2 regions of the Cellulomonas wangsupingiae genome follow, and region 2 is predicted to be linked to the other one. Evidence: riboswitches for the same ligand, from Rfam matches in the RefSeq annotation. Region 2 holds a riboswitch; the other holds the start of a gene.

Region 1 (7,712 bases), 1.7 Mb from region 2:
ATCGCCGTGCCCGTCGTGATCTCACGGGTGGGGCGTGACGACGTCGAGCTGGCCGTGGGCGTGGTCTTCGTCGTCGTGCTGGGAGCCGGCGGCCTGGTGTGCCGCGGCGTCGGCGAGCACAGGTCGAGCCAGGTCTGGAAGTCGACGGGGTACTTCCTCGGCGCTGCCGCGTACGGCGCGTCCGCGACCGTGGCGCTCGTGAACGGGCTGCACACGCTCCTGCGGGGGTCGTAGCCCGGCCGCGCGCGTCGCCGACACCTCGCCCGGCAGCGCGAGCGCTACGCGTGCGCTGCCGTCGGCGCGCAGCTGCACGTACGTGTGCTCGGCGACGCCCTGCAGGACGTCGGGGTCGGCGAGGAAGAGCGCGGTCGGGAGACCGTCGGCGACCATCGCCCGCTCGCCGACCACCCACGTCGCGACCACGCCGGCGAGGCTCGTCAGCCGGGCATCGGCGTCCTCCGCAGGCGACAGACGCACCCCGCCTGCGGTCCGTCTCACCCGGATGGCTGTCGACGCACCCGGCGGACCCGGCGCGTGGGAGGGACGGTAGCGGAGGACGCCTCGCGCGCCGAACCCGCGCGGGAGATAGGAAACGATTCACCACGCGGGCGGGCGGCCCGCCCACCCGCACGGCGAGCCGCCCGCCCTCGCCGACGACGAGGTCAGCCGACGCGGTGCAGCCAGCGCACGGGCGCTCCGGCGCCCGCGTAGCGGAAGGGCTCGAGCTCGTCGTCCCAGGCCTGGCCGAGCGCGAGGTCGAGCTCGGCGCGCAGCCGCTCCGGGTCAGCGGCGTGCTCCAGCGCCGCACGGATCCGGTCCTCGGGGACGACGACGTTGCCGTGCACGTCCGTCGCGGCGTGGAAGATCCCGAGCTCGGGCGTGTGGCTCCAGCGGGACCCGTCGACACCGGCGCTGGGCTCCTCGGTCACCTCGTACCGCAGGTGCGCCCACCCGCGCAGGGCGGAGGCGAGCCGTGCGCCCGTGCCGGGCGCGGCCTGCCACGAGAGCTCAGCGCGGTAGAAGCTCGGACCGGCCGGCTGCGACGTCCAGTCCAGGCTCACGCGTGCGCCCAGCGCGTTGCCTGCCGCCCACTCGACGTGGGGGCACAGAGCGCGCGGCGCAGAGTGCACGAAAAGTACACCGCGGGTGACGGCACCGGCCATGTGGTCCTCCCGGATGGGTTCGAGGGTCGCCTTCCCCAACGACCTCGTCCCCGACGGGAGCCATCACGGCGCAGCTTCTCGCACGCGGCGTGCACGGCACAGGATGCCCCATGCGTCACCGCAGGTCCAGCGGACGCGCGGAACCGGCTCAGAGCTGCTCGCGGATCGCGCGCATCGCCTTCTTGCGCACGGAGCGCTCCAGCCGGTCGAGGTACAGCATCCCGTCGAGGTGGTCCACCTCGTGCTGCAGGCAGCGCGCCATGAGCTCCGTGCCCTCCACCACGACCTCGCGGCCGTCGAGGTCGGTGCCGACGACGCGCGCGTACCAGGCGCGGTGCGTCGGGTACCACAGGCCGGGCACCGAGAGGCAGCCCTCGTCGCCGTCCTGGTACTCGTCCTCGGACAGCTCCACGATCACGGGGTTCAGCACGTAGCCGACCTCGTCGTCGATGTTCCAGGAGAACGCCCGCAGGCCGACGCCGATCTGGTTGGCCGCGAGCCCGGCCCGCCCCTCCATGTCCACGGTCTCGAGCAGGTCCTCGACGAGCGAGCGGACGCGGTCGTCGACGGTCGCGATCGGGTCGCAGGGCGTGCGAAGGACGGGGTCACCGACGATGCGGATCTCACGCAGGGCCATGCCCCGATCCTTTCACGTCGGACGGACCGCACGGGTCGCCCGTCGCGGCTGGGGCGCCGGCACGCCGACGGTGCGCAGACGACATGACGCCGGCGGTGACCAGGGTCACCGCCGGCGTCATGTCGTGTCGTGGCTCCGTCGTCTCCGACGGCGCAGGTCACTCCCCTGCGCGCTGCTGCGGGACGCCGGTCAGGAGCTGACGGACCTCGGCCTCGTGGAAGCGGCGGTGCCCACCGAGCGTCCGGACCGCGGACAGCTTGCCGGCCTGCGCCCACCGCGTCACCGTCTTCGGGTCGACGCGGAACAGCACCGCGACCTCACCCGGGGTGAGCAGCGAGCCCTGCGTGAGAGGGGCCTCGTGGGACGTGTGAACAGCCATGGCTGGTACTCCTTCGTCGTTCGGTAGCTCGGCTGGCCCAGAGGGCCCCGTGGCTTTGCGTCCCCACCTCGCGGCGGGTTTGCCGTTGTCGCTGACATCCCCAACTATGCCCCGAACTGGACAACTGTGCAAGAACCGCCGCCGTGCCAGATCTGTCCGGAGCGGGTGAAAAGTCACAGCCTGCCGAAGCGGGACCTCACGCCACAATATGCCCCGAAAGCGACGAGCCCGAGCGCCACGAGCAGCAGCAGGACCGGGCCGCCCGGGGCGTCGCGCAACGTCTGCAGCGCGCCGTCGAGACCCGTGGCCTCCTGCGCGTCGGCGTGGACGGCCGCCACGACGAACAGGGCACCGACGATGCCCAGCGCGACACCCTTCGCCACGTAGCCCACGATCCCGGCCCGCTCGGCGACGCGGCCGGCGGTGCCGGCCGGCAGCCGGCGCAGGTCCTGCAGGAAGCGACGCCGCAGCCCCTTGTGCACGTGGTACGCGGCGACGGCGATGGTCCCCAGACCGACGGCGCCGACCAGGAAGCGCCCGCCCGGCGCCTGCATCAGCTCGGCCGTCATGGACGACGTCTGGCTGCCGCTGCCCGTGCCGGAGCCGCGCGCGAACGCGAACGCGGTGGCCCCCAGCGCGAGGTACATCACGGCCTTGCCGCCCGCCTTGGCACGGTCGGACGTCCGGCCCGCCGCGCCGCTGACGGCCGCGGCGGCGTACCAGGCACCGAGCGCCGCGAAGGCCACGACGGTGATCCAGAGCACCACGGTGCCGAACGGCGTGCTCGCGATCTCGGAGAACGCCCCCGACTGGTCGGCGCTCCCACCCGAGGAGCCCACCGCCAGCTGTGCCGCCAGCACCCCGATGAGCACGTGCACCAGCCCGCTGGCGGCGTACCCCGCCCGTGCGCCCAGCTCCCACGCGCCCTGCCGGGACGACGTCGCGATCGTGGCCATGTCACCTCCTCGACGCGGGCTCCCCCACCCTCCGACGCGCGTCGGTACCCGCAGTGATGGTGGCAGCGACCGGCGTGGTCGGCATCCGCAGGGCCGGGCTGCCCGGCCGAGCGCGTCGGTAGGCTGCCGTCCGCGGGCCAGTAGCTCAGTCGGTCAGAGCAGCGGACTCATAATCCGTCGGTCGTGGGTTCAAGCCCCACCTGGCCCACCGACGTCCGCACGCCCGGCGTGCGGGACCCGCGGGCCACCCCTACTGTCTCGCCATGCTCGCCGCCCGCGACCGTCGCCGCGCCCTGCTGCGGGCCGCCGCGCTGGGCGCCGCCGTCACGCTCCCCGTCGTCGTGCTGGCCGTCGTGGTGCGCGGCGAGTCGGGCACCCTGGTGCGACTCGACGAGGCCGCGGTCGTCGGGGCGACCGACGTCACGCGCCGGTCGCCCACCCTGCGGACCGTGCTCCTCGTCTGGCAGGAGGTCTTCGCTGCCCGCTGGCTGAACCTGGTGCTCGTGCCCGCGGTGGGCGTCTGGGCCTGGCGCCGCCACCGACTGCACGACCGGGTCGTGTGGGCCGCGACGACCGTCGCCGCCGGGTGGGTGCTGCAGCTCGCCGCCAAGGGCCTCGTCCAGCGCACGCGGCCGGTGATCGACGACGCGGTCGCCCACGTCCCCGGCTCGAGCTTCCCGTCCGGGCACGCCACGAACACGACCGTGGTCGCCGTGGCGCTCACCGTGCTGGTGTGGCCGGTCCTCGGGCGCACGGCGCGCGTGGTCGTCCCGACGACGGCCGGGGTCCTGGTCCTCGCGACCGCCGCCGACCGGGTGCTGCTGGGTGTCCACCACCCGACCGACGTCGTCGCGGGCATCGTCCTGGGCACCGCCATCGCCGCCGCGTCGTTCGTCGGCTTCCGCCACCGTGCCGCCGCGCCCGCAGGCGGCCGCGCGCCGGCCGCCACCCCGACCGCCGCCGACTCCCCGTGATCCCGCCCGAGGTCCTCGCGACCCCGACCCCCGGAGGACCTGTGCACGCGTTCTGGCACCGCTACGAGATCGACACCAGCAGGCCGGACGGCCGGCAGGTGCGCCGCGATCTCGTGCGGCGCGTCCTGCTGCCGGCCGCCGCGCTGTGGTGCGTCGTCGTCGGCACCGGCCTGCTCGTCACCGGCCCGCTGGGCGGCCTGCCGGCCGAGGCCTCGATCAACGAGTGGTTCGTCACGCAGCGGACACCCGCGCTCGACGCCGTCACGACGGTGCTCTCCGCGATCGGGCAGACCGAGTTCCTCATCGGTGCCTGTCTCCTGGCCATGGCCCTGATCTGGTGGCGCACGAGGCAGTGGTGGTACGCGATCATCCCCGGCCTGGCGGTGGCGGTGCAGGCCGTGATCTTCCTCACCTCCGCGCTCGTCGTGGGCCGGGAGCGTCCCGAGGTCGAGCACCTCGACCACGCACCGCCCACGTCGAGCTTCCCGAGCGGCCACACGGGCGCGGCGACCGCCTTCTACCTGACCATGGCCTTCGGCGCCCAGCGCATCACGCACCCCGTGGCCCGCTGGGCGGCGACCGTCCTGTGCGTGCTCGTCCCCGTCGCGGTCGGCGTCGCTCGCACGTACCGCGGGATGCACTCGCTCAGCGACGTGGTCGTCGGCTTCCTCAACGGCGCGACGTGCGCCGTCATCGCGTGGAACTACCTGCGCCGCACGACGTGACGCCGCCCCGTCGGCCCGCGGCCGGGCCCGGCGGCGCACGCGGTTACGGTGGTGCCGTGGCCCTGTTCTCCCGGCGACGCCGGCTGCCCGACGACCTGCGACGCGTCCTCGACCTGCGCGGTGACGCGATCCTCGCGACCGCTCCCCTCGACGACGGGCGGTGGCTCGTCGCGACGCGCCGCGCGCTGCACCTCGTCTCGGACGCCGGCGCCGCGCGCACCGCGTGGGCGGACGTCGACCGCGGCTCGCTCGACGCCACGTCCCGCACGCTCACGGTGCACTGGGTCAGCGGCGCCCGCGCCGAGCTGGTGCTGGCACCGGACGTCGACGCGTGGGACCTGTCGCAGGCGTTCCGCGAGCGTGTCCAGCGCTCGGTGGTGCACGTGGAGCACGTGAGCCTGCCGGGCGGAGGGTCGCCGGTGCGCGTGGCCCTGCGCCGCGACGAGGACGGCGCCCTGTTCACGCAGGTCATCGGCGACAGCACGGTCGACCTCGAGGAGCCGGACGTGGCCCGCCGCGTGGCACGCGCCGAGGCGCACGTGCGCGCCGAGGCCGGCCTGGCACCGTGAGACCTCGTCCGGCCGCGGCCCGGGCGCCGGTCGTGTCGGCCGCACACCCCGGAGCCTGCTAGGGTTTTCCCCGCACGATCCCCCGTAGCTCAATTGGCAGAGCATTCGACTGTTAATCGAAGGGTTACTGGTTCGAGTCCAGTCGGGGGAGCATCGCAGCAGGTCAGACGACGAGCGGCGCCCCGAGAGGGGCGCCGTTCGTCGTCTGGGCCCAGATCCGTCCGTGGGCACTGCACCTGGCGGTCCGTGCGGCGCGGTTCCCTGCGCGCGGTGACGGGCAGGACGTGAACCTACGAGCTCTCGGCCACGAGGCGAGTGACCGTCGTCCTCGGGCTGGTGGCGCGCCTACGGGGCGGCCGGGTGGAGCAGCTCGGCCATGCCGAGCCGCTCCACGAAGGCGGCGCGCGCCTGGTAGGCCGCCCAGTTCACGTGCTCGACCCCTGCGTCGGCGTCGTCGATGACCGTGCGGAACGGCTTCGCCCCGAAGGGCAGGGCCAGGACCCGGACGACCTCCTTCGCCACGCCCTCGGCACCCTGGAGCGGTCCGGGTCCCAGGAGGCCCGCGGTCGCCTGCTCGTTCGCGGCGACCAGCGGGTCGAGCGCCCGGTAGGCGCTGGTCCGCTCGAGGTCGCTCGCACGGCCGGCGTTCGGGAAGTGCTCGGTGCCCTGCGTGATCGGGCCCGGCATGACGATCACCGTCTCGATGCCGAACGCGTTGGCCTCGTAGGCCGTGGTGACGGCGAGGGCGTCCATGGCCGCCTTCGAGACGACGTAGGGCCCGAGGAACGGTGGCGTCGTGACGGGGATGGTGCTGCCGACGTACAGCAGCGTGCCCGACCTCCGCTCGCGGAAGTGCGGCAGGACGGCGCGGTTCACCCGGTGGACGCCGATGGTGTTGACGTCGATCAGGTGCAGGAGCTCGTCGGGCGTGAATGCCTCGACGTACCCGACGTTGAGGTGGCCCGCGTTGTTCACGACGACGTCGAGCCCGCCGGCCTCGGTGACGACCCGGTCGACGGCCGCCTGCACGGAGGCGTCCGACGTCACGTCCAGCTCGACGACCCGGAGGTCGACGCCGTCGCGCGCCGCGGTGTCGAGGAGGCTCGCGGCGTGGGCGGCGTTGCGTCCGTCGACGCCGCGCATGCTGGCGAAGACGATGTGCCCGCTGGCGGCGAGGTGCCTGGCGGTGAGGTTGCCGATGCCCGTGGCGGCACCGGTGATGAGGATGACCGACATGATTGCCTCTTTCGAAAGGTGGTGTGGGTGGTGGCGGACGACCGGCCCCGCGGGACCTAGGCCTGGCCGCCGTTGACGAAGAGCGTCTGGCCGTTGATCCACCGCGCGGGGCCGGCCAGCGCGGAGATCACCTCGGCCACGTCGCCCGGGGTGCCGATGCGTCCCATCGGGTTCTGGGCGGCGATCTGCTCGACGAGCTCGGCGCTCTTGCCCTCGAGGAAGAGAGCAGTCGCCGTGGGACCCGGAGCGACGGCGTTGACCGTGACGTCGCGGCCGCGCAGCTCCCGGGCGAGGACGAGGCTGAGCGCCTCGACAGCCGCCTTGCTCGCGGCGTACGCGGCGTAGCCGGGGGTGCTCAGCCGTGTCACCGACGTGGACACGTTGATGATCGCTCCGCCCCCTCGGACGCGCCGGGCCGCCTGCTGACCGACCACGAAGGTGCCGCGCACGTTGGTGCGGTGCATGCGGTCCAGCGCGACGAGGTCGATGTCCGCCACCGGCGCCAGGACCATGACCCCTGCGGCGTTGACGACGACGTCGACGCCGCCGAAGTGCCGTTCCGCCGCGTCGAACAGTGCGGCGACCGCGGCCTCGTCGGCCACGTCCGCCCGGACGGCGAGGGCGCGGCCACCGGCGTCCTGGATGCCGGCCACTGCGGCGTCCGCCTCGGCCTGGTTGCCGACGTACGCGATGACGACGGCGAGGCCGTCGGCGGCAAGCCGCTCGGCAGCGGCTCGACCGATGCCTCGCGAGCCTCCCGTCACGATGGCGACGCGATCCGTTGTCCCGTTCATGTGATTCTCCTCGGCCGAGTTGGTGTCGTTGATAACGCCGTCAAACTAGCACCGCTAAGTACCGTTGACAACATCTTGATGTTGGCGGTGGTAGTGGCGTAGCCATCGTCGGCCCGTTATCATCGCCAGGTGGCCACCGCATCGACCCGCGAGCGCATCGTCCGGAGCGCAGCAGCCCTTCTCGCCGAAGGCGGCCGCGAGGCCGTCTCGACGCGGTCGGTCTCCGCTGCCGCGGGCGTGCAGTCGCCCGCCATCTACCGGCACTTCGGCGACATGAGC
Region 2 (7,712 bases):
TCGCGACGCCCTCGGGGAACGTCACGTCGGTCGCCGCCGGCGGCAGGGACAGGCTGGTGACGCGGTGCCCGCGCGCGACCAGCTCGACGATGGTGTGGAAGCCGAGGAGGCCGGAACCTCCGACGACGAGGACGCTGCTCATGGACGTTCCCTCCGACGCGGTCCACGCGGTGCGTGGCTGTCGCGTCGCAGTCTGTCCGCGCCCCGGCGGGCGGTGTGGGCCCTGGGTCCCGGCACCGCGCCCGCCCGCCGTGGCGAGCGGATCAGCGGCTCTCGGACGGCTCGGGGATCAGCCCGACCGCCGCGCTGAGCACACCCAGGACCAGCGCGGTGCGGGTGTGCGGGTACCGCACCCCGGCCGCCGCGCGTGCCTCTCCGCGGCGGAACACCCACCGCTCGGCGGCGACCGTCGCGACGGTCGAGCCGACCAGCGCCACCGCGGCGGCCGCGCCCATGGCGACCTTGAACCGCACGGACGACCCGGCCCGGACGGCCTCGTCGTCCTGCGCGGCGGCCTCGGTGCCGCCCTCCTGCGCGGCGGCCTCGGTGCCGCCGTCCTGCGCCGCCGCGAGGGCGGCGCGCGCGTCGCGCGCCGACGTGCGCAGCTCGTCCCACTCCTCGCGGGACGTCGGCAGGCTCACCGCGACGACGGGGACCAGGCAGGCCACCTTCGCCCACCCGCGTGCCCGGCGGGAGTGCAGCAGGTCGGGCACGGCGTAGTAGGCGGTCGTGGCCAGCCCGCTCACCACGGCAGCCCGGGCGCGGTCCTTCGGGGTCGTCATGTCGAACCTCCTGGTCGTCGGACCGCCACGCTAACCGGCGCTGACGTGCCCGGGGATCGGTCGCGCGGACGACCGGTCGTCGGCCGCGCGACGGGCGTCGGCCCGGTCAGTCCGGGCGGACCTCGCCGACCCGGCCCTCCTCGACGTGCCAGCGGCGCGTCAGGCGCACGGTGTCGAGCATCCGCCGGTCGTGCGTGACCAGCAGGATCGTGCCGTCGAAGGACTCCATCGCCTGCTCGAGCTGCTCGATGGCCGGCAGGTCGAGGTGGTTGGTCGGCTCGTCCAGGACCAGCAGGTTGACGCCGCGGGCCTGCAGCAGCGCGAGGGCGGCGCGCGTGCGCTCCCCCGGCGACAGCGACGACGCCGGGCGTCCGACCTGGTGCCCGGCGAGCCCGAACTTGGCCAGCAGCGTGCGGACGTCCGCGGTCGTCCAGTCCGGGACCTGGCGGGCGAACGCCTCGCCGACCGGCTCGTCGCCCTCGAACGCGGCGCGCGCCTGGTCCACCTCGCCGACGAGCACGCCGGGCCCGAGCGACGCCGTGCCGGCGTCCGGGGCGAGGCGGCCCAGCAGCAGCGCGAGCAGCGTGGACTTTCCGGACCCGTTCGGCCCGGTGACCGCGACGCGGTCCTGCCAGTCGAGCTGCAGGTCCACGGGCCCGAGGACGAAGTCGCCGCGCCTCACCACCGCGGCCCGCGCGGTCGCGACGACGGCGCCCGAGCGCGGCGCCGTCGCGATGCTCATGCGCAGCTGCCACTCCTTGCGCGGCTCCTCGACGGTCTCCAGGCGCTCGATCATCCGGTCCGTCTGCCGCGCCTTGGCGGCCTGCTTCTCCGACGTCTCGCCGCGGTGGTGCTTGACGTGCTTGTCGTTGTCGCTCGCCTTGCGCCGGGCGTTGCGCACGCCCTTCTCCATCCACGCGCGCTGCATCCGGGCCCGCCCGGCCAGCGCGTCGCGGCGGCTCGCGTAGTCCTCGTACGCCTCGCGCGCCTGGCGGCGGGCGGTCGACCGCTCGTCGAGGTACGCGTCGTACGAGCCGCCGTAGGTGGCGACGCGCTGCAGGCTGCGGTCGATCTCGACCACCGTCGTGACCGTGCGCGCCAGGAACTCGCGGTCGTGGCTGACGACCACGACCGGCGCCTGCGCGCGCTCGACGAACTCCTCGAGGCGGTCGAGACCGTCGGCATCGAGGTCGTTCGTCGGCTCGTCGAGCAGGTAGAGGTCGAAGCGGGACAGCAGCAGCGCCGCGAGGCCGACGCGCGCGGCCTGGCCGCCGGACAGCGCGGTCATCGGCAGGTCGAGGTCGACGCCCAGCCCCAGGTCGTCGGCGACGACGCCGAGCCGCGTGTCGAGGTCCGCACCGCCGAGGGCCATCCACCGCTCGAGGGCGTGGGTGAAGCGGTCGCCCGCGTCGGGCTCGTCGGCCGCCAGCGCGTCCGACGCCGCGTCCATGGCGTGCTGCGCGTCGGCGACCCCGGTGCGCCGCTCGAGGAACGTCCGCACCGTCTCGTCGGCGTGCCGCTCGACCTCCTGCACGAGGTACCCGACCTGCGCCGTGGGGGGCGACAGGGCGATCGAGCCCGCATCCGGAGGCCGCTGACCGGCGAGGATGCGCAGCAGGGTCGTCTTGCCCGCGCCGTTGGGCCCGACCAGCCCGACGACGTCCCCCGGGGCGACGACGAGGTCGAGCCCCGAGAACAGCTGACGGTCGCCGAATGCCGCGGCCACCCCACGGGCCTGGAGTGTCGCGCTCATGCGCCCATCCTCCCGCGTCCCGGGGCCCGACCCCGCACGCGTTCCAGCCGTGCACCCGGCGCCCGCGAGGGGTCGGTCCCGCCGGGAGCGGCGACGTCGCGCGCGGATGCGTCCGCGCGAACCGTCGCGCAGCATGGGTCGCAGGCACCGGCCGCCCCGGCGGTGCCGCACCCGAGGACGGGAGCCGACATGGGCGCGGCGACGGTGGCGGACGGCATCGTGCAGAGGCTGACCGCGTGGGGCGTGGACCGCGTCTTCGGGTTCGCCGGGGACGGCATCGACCCGCTCCTCGCGGCGCTGCACCGGCGCGAGGCCGACGTCGAGCTCGTGACCGCGCGGCACGAGGAGATGGCCGCGTTCATGGCCACGGGGCACGCCAAGTACGGCGGCGGCGTCGGCGTCTGCCTCGCGACGCAGGGCCCGGGCGCCATCCACCTGCTCAACGGCCTGTACGACGCCAAGCTCGACCGCAAGCCCGTCGTGGCGATCGTCGGCCAGATCGTGAGCACGGCCCTGGGCAGCGGCTACCTGCAGGAGGTCGACCTGCACACGCTGTTCAAGGACGTCTGCGCCCAGTACGTGCAGACCGTCGTCTCCCCCGAGCAGCTGCCGCACGTCCTGGACGCCGCGTTCCGCACCGCCCTGGCGACCTCCGGCCCGGCGTGCGTGATCGTGCCGCACGACGTGCAGAAGGCCGACCTGCCCGACGGTGATCAGCATGCGCACGGGCTGGTCAGCTCGTCCACCGCGTTCGCCCGAGGGCACGCGGTGCCGCGCCAGGACGACCTGCGGCGAGCGGCCGACCTGCTGGCCGCCGGCGAGCGCGTCGCGGTGCTCGTCGGCCAGGGCGCCGCGGGCGCGACGGACCAGGTGCGCCGGGTCGTCGAGCGGCTGGGCGCCGGACTCACCACGTCGCTGCTGGGCAAGCCGCTGCTCGACGAGTCGCTGCCGTACCACTGCGGCGTCATGGGGCACCTGGGGACCACCGCGTCGGCGGACCTGATGTCCCGCTGCGACACGCTGCTGATCGTCGGGAGCAATGACCCGTGGACGGAGTTCTACCCGGCCCCGGGTCAGGCGCGTGCCGTGCAGGTCGACGTGACGGGCCGCAACATCGGCACCAAGTACCCGGCCGAGGTCGCGCTCGTCGGGGACGCCGCCGACACCCTGGACGCGCTGCTGCCGCTGCTGCCCGAGCGCACGGGGTGGCGCTCGGAGGTCGAGGTCGCGGTCCGGGAGTGGCACGACGTGGCCGAGCAGCGGGTGCGGCTGCCCGCCGACCCTCTCAACCCCGAGCTCGTGGTGCGCGAGCTGAGCGGCCACCTGCCGGCGGACGCGCAGGTCGCGGTCGACGTCGGCTCCGTCACCTACTGGTACGCCCGGCACCTACGGCTGCCACCGGGCGTGCCCGCTCACCTGTCGAGCACGCTGGCGTCGATGGGTTCGGCGATGCCGTACGGGATCGCCGCGAAGCTGCTGCACCCGGACCGCCCGGTGGTCGCGCTGGCCGGGGACGGGGCGATGCAGATGAACGGCCTGTCCGAGCTGATCACCGTCGCGGCCCGCTGGCGGGACTGGGCGGACCCGCGGTTCGTCGTCCTCGTGCTGCACAACGGCGACCTCGCGGAGGTGACGTGGGAGCAGCGGGAGATGGAGGGCGACCCGCGGTTCGAGACGTCGCAACGGGTGCCGGTGTTCCCGTACGCCGGCTACGCCGAGTTGCTCGGGCTCGTCGGCATCACCGTGCGCAGCCCTCAGGAGCTGGACCACGCGTGGCGCCGCGCGATGGCGGCCGACCGCCCGGTGCTCGTCGAGGCCGTGGTCGACCCCGACGTGCCGCTGCTGGCACCCCGCCAGCCGGAGGAGAAGGTCGAGCAGATGCTGCGCGGCATCGCCCAGGAGCCGGGCAACGAGCGTGCCGCGCAGCGGGTGCGCGAGCAGCGCGCCCACGAGGGCTGATGCCGAGGGCGCCCGGGCCGTCCCGTCAGCCGCGCAGCGGCCGCCCGCGGGCGTCGTGCGCGAAGCGCCCGCGCCGCACGGTCAGCACCAGCAGCCCTTCGGCGAAGCCCCACACCCCCATGACGACGGCGGCGATCCCCAGCGTGAGGAAGCCGCCCACCACCGTGACCGCCAGCATCGTCAGACCGCGGCGCCAGTAGCCGAGGTACAGGCGGTGCAGCCCCAGGCCGCCGAGGAACACCCCCAGCAGCCCGGCGACGACGCGCGACCGCGTCCACGGCCGCACCCTCGCCCACGGGGCCAGCACCCGCGCGAGCCGTCGGGGCGCGGGCGCCACCGGCTCCGTCACGACGTCCTCGACGTCGGCCACCGGCCCCGGCGGGTAACGCACGGTGCTCGACAGCGGCTGGAAGGGCGGGGGCGGCGCGTGCAGCGGTCGACGCGTCACGACGGGCCGCTCGCCGACGTCGTCGTCGTCGAGTCCCAGGTCGGTCCGGTCGATCGTGTCGGTCACGGATGCTCCCGCGGGTGCGTGGCGGATCCTCCCGAGGGTATGCCCGCGTCCCGGATCGCCCAAGCGCCTGCCCGGCCGGCCGGGCAGGTTCTCCCGGAGCGCCACCCCTCGGCACCGGGTGATTCCTCTCATGGAGCACCCTCACCGGGCCGATGCCCCTGGGAAGACGAAAAGGCAAACCCGTCGCGAGGCGGGGACGCAAAGCCACGGGACCCACGCGGTCAGCCGGGCCGCCGAACGAGGGAGCACCTGTGATCAGCCTGCCCACGACCCGGGCCGACGCCCGGCCGACCTGGCCGCGCGAGCGTCGCCACGTCACCCGCACACGCACCGCGAGCCGGGCGGTGACCCGGTGAGCGACGAGGTGGCCGTGTTCACCCACGAGAAGTTCCGCATGTGGCTCCGGTCGGACGGCGTGGTGGAGCTCACCTGGACCCCGCACGTGCCGTCGGGCCTCGAGGACGCGGTCGCGGCGATCGAGGCGATGAGCGGTCTCACCGGTGGTCGGGCCGCACCGCTCCTGGTGCACACGACGGACGCCGGCCCGCAGGACCGGGCGGCGCGGATGGAGTTCGTCCGCCGCCAGGAGATCGTGTCCGCCGTCGCCCTGCTCGTCGGGAACCCGCTCAGTCGCATGATGGCGACGTTCTTCATCAACGTGAGCAGGCCGGAGGTGCCCACGCGGCTGTTCGACGACGCGGACGCCGCCGCCGAGTGGCTCCGGTCACGGCTGGTCTGACGGCGATGGCCGTGTCACCGGAGGCCCACGCCGCTCCGGACCTGGCGGGCCGCCTCGAGGAGGTCGTCCACGTCATCCAGGAGTTCGCCGCCCTGCGGTTCGACGCCCGTGCGACGGTCGGCCGGGCCGGCGACATCGTCGACGCCGTCGCGGCCGGCGTGAACTCGCTCGGTGAGGAGCTCGAGGCGACGTACCGGGAGATCGAGGACCGCATCGCCGAACGCACGGCCGAGCTCGCGATCGCCACCCGCGAGCTGCGCCGCCGAGCGCTCCACGACGACCTGACCGGGCTGGCGAACCGCGCGGCCTTCTGGGAGCGGTTCGCCCACGGCCTGAACGGCGCGGGTCCGCGCGGGAGCGACGTCGCCGTCCTGTTCCTCGACGTGGACGACTTCAAGACGGTGAACGACACCCTCGGCCACGCCGCCGGTGACCAGCTGCTCGTCGAGATGGCGCGACGCCTCACGGACGAGCTGCGAGCAGGGGACGTCGCCGCCCGGGTGGGCGGGGACGAGTTCCTCGTCCTGCTCGACGAGATCCCCACGGCGGAGGCGGCGCTGGCCGTGGCGCACCGCGTCCACGACAGGCTCCGGGCACCGTACGACCTCGGGCCGCACCGACGCACGACGACGACCAGCATCGGCGTGGCCGTGGGGTCGGACGCGCTCACCACGCCCGACGCCATCGTCGCCGCGGCCGATGCGGCGATGTACGACGCGAAGCGCAGCGGCCGAGGGACGTGCGTCCTCTACAGCAGGGAGCGCCACGGCGAGCCGATGTTCGTCGACGGTGGAGCGTCCCGGCCCTCGCTGCCGGCATGACCGTCAGCGGCCGCGCCGGTCACTGGTGCCAGACGGTCGCCTGCACCTCCGGCTCGGCGGGCGTCGGACGCGGCGCGGGCCCGGCCGCGGCCAGGTCGCGGATGTTCTTCTGCACGGCGATGACGGCGAACAGCGCCATCGTGTAGCCGAGCCCGTAGAAGCCCTTCTCCGACAGCGTCAGCGTCGAGTTGACCAGGCCCACGGCCACGAGCAGCAGGGACACCAGGACCATGCTCCAGGACAGCCCGAGGAAGATCCCGGTGACGGGCACGCCCTCGGCGCGGTCCCGGACGGACTTCTGCAGCGCGATCGCCGAGTACAGGCCGAGCAGCAGGAGCGTGCCGTAGAAGCCCTTCTCGGACAGCAGCATCTTCGCGTTCCACAGGCCGATGGCGAACGCGCTGACGGCGATGATCAGGGCCACCCACGACGCGCCGACGAATGCGGCGGTGGGTCGGGCGGGGACGGGGTGCTGCGACATGGGGGCACTCCGGTGGTCGGGGCGCCGGCACCCTGCCGGCAGTCGGACGATGGTCCCGGGCCAGGGCTCCGGCCGCAAGGACCTGGGCGTCCCGGCACCCGGATGCGTCCGTCGTGCGCGGGGTGAAGTAGACGAAGAACAGGAAGACCGTGGACAGCAGCGCGTCGGACGGCGTGCTGAGCACCGTCCGGGCGTCCCCGGGCGTGCAGGGCCGTGCAGGTGACGCCGCCGAGGACCACGGTCGTCGCGGTGGAGCCGGTGAGGGCGTACACGAACACCATGGCGGGCAGCACGGCCCCTGCCAGGTACAGCACGAAGGTGGCCGGCAGACCGAGCAGGTACTGCCGCGGCGACAGCACGCCGACCACCGTCGAGGGTGGGCGACCTCGGCATCGACGTCGACGTGCACGTCTTGCGGGTGGGGCGCGACGGCAACGCGGGTGCCGACGTCCGGCTCGGCGCCGCGGTCCTGCTCACGAGCACCGACCCCGACGGGCTCGCGCACGACGTCGACGTCCTGAGCAGCGCTGCGTGGTTGCGCGCGGCGGACGCCGACGTCCGGGGTGCGTTGGCGCCTCGCTGACGACCGGCCGCACCAGGTCCGCGACGTGCGCCGCTGCCCCGTCCTCTTCCGCTGCCGGGAAGATCCCCCGGACTTCTCCC

The links. Region 2 has a riboswitch for cyclic di-GMP ahead of NP075_RS00240 (DUF7793 family protein). Riboswitches for the same ligand answer to the same signal wherever they lie in the genome.
Region 1: linked by a shared signal. The riboswitch ahead of NP075_RS11355 (BldC family transcriptional regulator) and the one ahead of NP075_RS00240 (DUF7793 family protein) in region 2 are both predicted to bind cyclic di-GMP.

Annotation. Positions count from the first base shown of each region.
Region 1 covers NZ_CP101989.1:2,439,650-2,447,361, forward strand. The annotation lists gene NP075_RS11340 (hypothetical protein) at 1-234, shown strand, start outside; gene NP075_RS11345 (DUF3145 domain-containing protein) at 663-1,163, opposite strand; gene def (peptide deformylase) at 1,312-1,800, opposite strand; gene NP075_RS11355 (BldC family transcriptional regulator) at 1,958-2,179, opposite strand; cyclic di-GMP riboswitch class I at 2,199-2,273, opposite strand; gene NP075_RS11360 (DUF1206 domain-containing protein) at 2,353-3,135, opposite strand; tRNA gene NP075_RS11365 (tRNA-Ile) at 3,270-3,343, shown strand; gene NP075_RS11370 (phosphatase PAP2 family protein) at 3,399-4,109, shown strand; gene NP075_RS11375 (phosphatase PAP2 family protein) at 4,151-4,834, shown strand; gene NP075_RS11380 (hypothetical protein) at 4,891-5,403, shown strand; tRNA gene NP075_RS11385 (tRNA-Asn) at 5,482-5,554, shown strand; gene NP075_RS11390 (SDR family NAD(P)-dependent oxidoreductase) at 5,749-6,639, opposite strand; gene NP075_RS11395 (SDR family oxidoreductase) at 6,696-7,433, opposite strand; gene NP075_RS11400 (TetR/AcrR family transcriptional regulator) at 7,563-7,712, shown strand, end outside.
Region 2 covers NZ_CP101989.1:53,786-61,497, reverse strand. The annotation lists gene NP075_RS00265 (NAD-dependent epimerase/dehydratase family protein) at 1-142, opposite strand, end outside; gene NP075_RS00260 (hypothetical protein) at 264-782, opposite strand; gene NP075_RS00255 (ABC-F family ATP-binding cassette domain-containing protein) at 889-2,535, opposite strand; gene NP075_RS00250 (thiamine pyrophosphate-requiring protein) at 2,725-4,494, shown strand; gene NP075_RS00245 (NINE protein) at 4,520-5,008, opposite strand; cyclic di-GMP riboswitch class I at 5,172-5,246, shown strand; gene NP075_RS00240 (DUF7793 family protein) at 5,361-5,747, shown strand; gene NP075_RS00235 (diguanylate cyclase domain-containing protein) at 5,753-6,568, shown strand; gene yiaA (inner membrane protein YiaA) at 6,588-7,049, opposite strand; gene NP075_RS00225 (hypothetical protein) at 7,426-7,632, shown strand.